Regions from separate parts of the Methylophilus sp. 3sh_L genome, predicted to be linked through region 2. Evidence: riboswitches for the same ligand, from Rfam matches in the RefSeq annotation. Region 2 holds a riboswitch; the other holds the start of a gene.
What was found. A riboswitch is a leader RNA that binds a small molecule or an ion and turns the genes downstream of it on or off. The one in region 2 is predicted to bind cobalamin.
Positions count from the first base shown of each region.

Region 1: linked by a shared signal. The riboswitch ahead of nrdA (class 1a ribonucleoside-diphosphate reductase subunit alpha) and the one ahead of ACIDF8_RS00490 (TonB-dependent receptor) in region 2 are both predicted to bind cobalamin.

Region 1 covers NZ_JBKOUF010000002.1:210,798-213,201, forward strand. The annotation lists gene ACIDF8_RS06665 (PepSY-associated TM helix domain-containing protein) at 1-483, shown strand, start outside; cobalamin riboswitch at 569-790, shown strand; gene nrdA (class 1a ribonucleoside-diphosphate reductase subunit alpha) at 967-2,404, shown strand, end outside.
Region 2 covers NZ_JBKOUF010000001.1:105,724-108,127, forward strand. The annotation lists gene ACIDF8_RS00490 (TonB-dependent receptor) at 1-972, opposite strand, end outside; cobalamin riboswitch at 1,110-1,322, opposite strand; gene ACIDF8_RS00495 (hypothetical protein) at 1,413-1,649, shown strand; gene ACIDF8_RS00500 (cell division protein ZapA) at 1,652-1,954, shown strand; gene ACIDF8_RS00505 (DUF2237 family protein) at 2,242-2,404, opposite strand, start outside.

The sequences.
Region 1 (2,404 bases), on a different contig from region 2:
TGGCGCAGCATCCCCAAATTGCCACAACCGCTGACCAGCCTGCCCATGCCCTGGCCGCAAGCTCACCAGTTGGCGCAGCAAGCCATGCAAGGCTTTGCACAAAGCCATCACCTGCAGATTGATTACGAAGACCGTTTGCGTCTGGACCGCGAGCGCGGCGTGTACCAGTATTTTGTGCATAGCTCGGCCGATTTGCGGCAAGACCGTGGCAATACCGCCATTGCCATTGATGCCTATACCGGTGAAATCAAAGGCCACTGGCTGCCCACCCAGGACCAGTCAGGCAATACTTTCAGCAATTGGATAGGGGCCTTGCACATGGCACAAGTGTTTGGCTTGCCTTACCGTATATTTGTCTGTGTGACTGGCCTCTCGTTGGTGATGATTACCGTCACGGGCGTGCTGATCTGGAGTAGAAAGCGCCAATCGAGCAAGGTGGTAAAAACCCTGCAACGCAAAAAATGGCACCGTTCAGGTGCCTGAAAAAATATATTCTGGTAAAACAATCACTTAGTTATGGATAACAATATATTGTGTTTTTGTGTGTTGAAAATGCGTATATATTGATTTATAGTCTCGTCCATACGGTATACGGGCACTCATCAGTGCCTGTCTTTAAAAGGGAATCTGGTGCGTGATGGTGTCTTCCATGATCAAGCCAGAGCTGCCCCCGCAACTGTAATCAGCGAGTTGTTTGCTGCTTTGCTCGCCACTGAAGCGATTCGGGAAGGCCAAGGCAAACAATCATGACCTGAGAGCCAGGAGACCTGCCGTGATTTTTTCTTGTTAACGTTTGAGGCGGGGTGTCCTCGGCAGATGCAATGAGTCTTGTACTGATTGCATGTCTGGTCTTTGAACGGGTGCAGGTTTTTTCTTGAATAGCTCGGCAACGGGCACGCTTTTGCCAGAAAAAATGCGCCCGCAGCCAGTGCCGTGTCCGTTCCGCCGCCAGCACTGGGAGCCACCATGACACAATACGAATCCATGCAAGCCACGAAACGTGATGGCCGCAAGGAACCGATTAACCTCGACAAGATTCATCGGGTCATTGATTGGGCCGCACAAGGCCTTAACAATGTCTCCGTGTCTCAGGTGGAGCTCCGTTCACATATCCAGTTTTATGATGGCATCCGCACGGATGATATCCATGAGACCATCATCAAGTCCGCCGCTGACTTGATCTCGGAAGAAACCCCGGATTACCAGTACCTGGCTGCACGCCTGAATATTTTTCACCTGCGCAAAATTGCCTATGGCCAGTTTGAGCCGCCGCATTTGTTTGACCACGTCACCAATCTGGTCGAACTCGGCAAATACGACAAACATTTGCTGAGCGATTACAGCCGTGACGAGTTTGATACGCTGAATGGGTATATCGACCACTGGCGTGACCTGAACTTCTCTTATGCCGCCGTGAAGCAGCTTGAGGGTAAATATTTGGTGCAAAACCGCGTCACCAAAAAAATCTACGAGAGCCCGCAGTTCCTGTACATCCTGGTGGCGATGAGCCTGTTTGCCAATTACAAAGGGCAGGCCAGACTGGACCTGATCAAGCGCTTCTACGATGCTGTCTCCACCTTCAAGATCTCCTTGCCTACACCGATTATGTCGGGCGTGCGTACGCCTACGCGCCAGTTCAGTTCTTGCGTGCTGATTGAGTGTGACGACAGCCTCGATAGTATCAATGCCACCTCCAGCGCCATTGTGAAATACGTCTCGCAACGCGCCGGTATCGGCGTCAATGCCGGCCGCATCCGCGCGCTGGGCAGTGAAATCCGTGGTGGCGAAGCGCAACATACTGGCTGCCTGCCGTTCTACAAACTGTTCCAGTCTGCCGTGAAATCCTGTTCACAGGGCGGTGTGCGGGGTGGGGCGGCGACCTTGTTCTACCCACTGTGGCACCTCGAAGTCGAGTCACTGCTGGTGTTGAAAAACAACCGTGGCGTGGAAGAAAACCGTGTGCGCCACCTGGACTACGGCGTGCAGATCAACCGCCTGATGTACCAGCGCCTGATCAAAGGCGAGCAGATCACCTTGTTCTCGCCGCATGATGTGCCCGGCCTGTATGACGCCTTCTTTGCCGACCAGGATACGTTTGAGCGCCTGTACACCCAATACGAAGCCGATGACAGCATCCGCAAGCGCAGCTTGCCAGCTGTCGATTTATTTTCACTCATGATGCAAGAGCGCGCCGGTACCGGGCGTATCTACATCCAGAACGTCGACCACTGCAACACGCACAGCCCGTTCGACCCATCGGTGGCACCGGTACGCCAGTCCAACCTGTGTATGGAAATCGCGCTGCCGACCCATCCATTGAACGACATCAATGATGAAGAAGGCGAAATCGCGCTGTGTACTTTGTCCGCGTTTAACCTTGGCGCGCTGGAATCGCTGGACGAGC
Region 2 (2,404 bases):
CAGCAGCTCATCACTTTTGTAATTATAGGTACGTAGTTGAGAGAATGGAAATGGAGGTTGAGGGGAGTCAAAGAAGGAGGTCTTGTGCTGATTGTTGTGAGCGTAACTGACCATCAGCCTCTCATTGATGTCATATTCCAAGCCTGCACGCCACTGGTCCATTTCATAGCGCTGGAATGTATAAGCATTACCGCCATTTTGACGTGGATTGTCATCAAATTCTGCTTTAGTGAGTGGGCCTACATAATATGTACTGATTCGAGCGCTTGTTGCATCAGCCTTTAAGCGAAGTTTATCTATCGGTTTGATGGTTAGTTTGACATTTTGTGAAGTGCTGTCGAAGCTATCACGTTTTCCAAAAATATCCTTCTTACTAAACCCATCATAACTATCATCGGATGCGCTTGCTGAGAGGGAGATATATTCGCTGGCAATACCTCCGGAAATATAACCCGACTTTTGACCATAATTGCCCAAAGAGCCGACGATGGAAATACCAGTTTTGTCCTTGGTGTATATTTGGATAGCGCCTGCAGTTGCCCCATCACCATAGATGACCGAGCCACTGCCTTTACTAATTTCAATGCGCTCAATGTTACTAAGTGGTATTGCGCCAATCAGTTGCGGTGACATGTCTATGTTATTTAAACGTTGACCGTCCACGCTTACGACAACGTTCTGATAGCCGTTTTCATTGCCATAACCACGCAAATTCATGAGTGGTGCAGCTTTGTTGCCAAAGCCAGATAGCATATTTAATGCAGAGTATTTAGCAAGAAAATCATATAAGGTACTTGCGCCAGATGCTGCTATTTGTTTTGACGTGTGAATTTCAGATGTGTAGGTTGTCTCTGTGTCTTTGCGCTCAAAACCAGATGACCTGATGGTGACTGTATCGACTTCAAGGTCTTCAGCAAAGACCGGTGAAGTGAGTAGCGTGGCAACCACGCTACATAAAAGCTTTTTTTTCATTTTCTTATCCCTGTGTCACATGCGACCCCGCATGTGGGTTGATGGTCAATACCGGGGAGTCAACAGAAAATGAATAAACGCATCGCTTGTTGCTAAGCCATGCCTTCATTATGATCAGAAACCGTCACCCCGCGGTATTGCAATTTAAGTCGCTAGGCCGGTCTCCGGGCTGGCAAGTTTTGATCTATCGCCTTCCCAAGTTTTCACTCAGTGGCATATGGATAGACCCGCACTTGCTTACCGTTGCGGGGGCAGCACAGGCATTGCGAACGAGGTTCGCGCACCTGTTTCCCAGTTTCACTTTGGCTGCGGGAAATGCAGCTTCAAGCACCTGACAACTGGTTTGCATTCTAGTCTAAAGTGCTTGCTTTGACCAGTTGCCTCTTGGCTTGCAGGGCGCTTTAAATTGTTAACTTACTTTGAAAAAATGCGCTTAGCTATTGACCACACTCGTTTTTTTAAAAGATAATGGGCTGATGGATGCCGATTTAAAAAGTCTTGAAGAGCGCGTGACGAAGCTGATTGCTTTGTGCGGCCAGCTGCGTGACGAGAACGTGGAGTTACGTCAGGAGGTGACGCGCCTGCATAAGGAGTCACAGTCGCTGAAGCTCAATATGACGCAAGCCAGTGTGCAGTTGGAGCGGCTGTTGTCGGCATTGCCTGAGGAAGGTCGTTAGTCATGGCAAAGCAGCCAATTGATATTGAAATCATGGGTCGCGCGTTTAGCGTGACTTGTACTGACGAAGAGCGCGACAGCTTGTTGCAGGCAGTGGGCTACCTTGATGGTAAAATGCGCGAGATTCGTGATGTAGGCAAGATGGTGAGTGTGGAGCGTATTGCCATCATGGCTGCGCTTAACATTACCCATGAGTTGTTGAATACGCGCAGTGGTGGCGTAGATGTTGGTGATGTGAAAAAACGTATTTCTACCATGCAGCAACAGATTGATGATATGTTGTCTGGTCAGCACAAACTGTTGTAATCCGCTTCATTTCACAAAATTTTAACCGTCATTGATATGAAATGGCGTATCATAAAAACGGTGTGCTAAGGCGTTGCCTGAGTCCAAAATTCCTTGAACTAGTCTTTGTTATAGGTTTCGGCTCATCAGGTGCGGTGCGATCGCACTAAGTTGGGTGGTCTTTTAAGACTCCCTTGGCGTGCGAACCTAATGTACCTTAGGCTGTTACCACCTGAACTTTTTGGTTCAGGATTAGCGGCTCAGGTAACCCCTTAGCACATCTTTTCCGCATCATTCTTCCTGCTGTATTACCTCAGTGCGTGATATTTGAGGTCTGCCAAGCTAATGATTTCCAGGCAGTTTTCATGGCAAGACTCTAAAATCACTGGCGGCGCATAGCCTGCTTCACTGGCTTCCAGCCATCTTTTTGCGCATACACACCAGCGGTCGCCGGCTTTGAGTCCGGGAAAT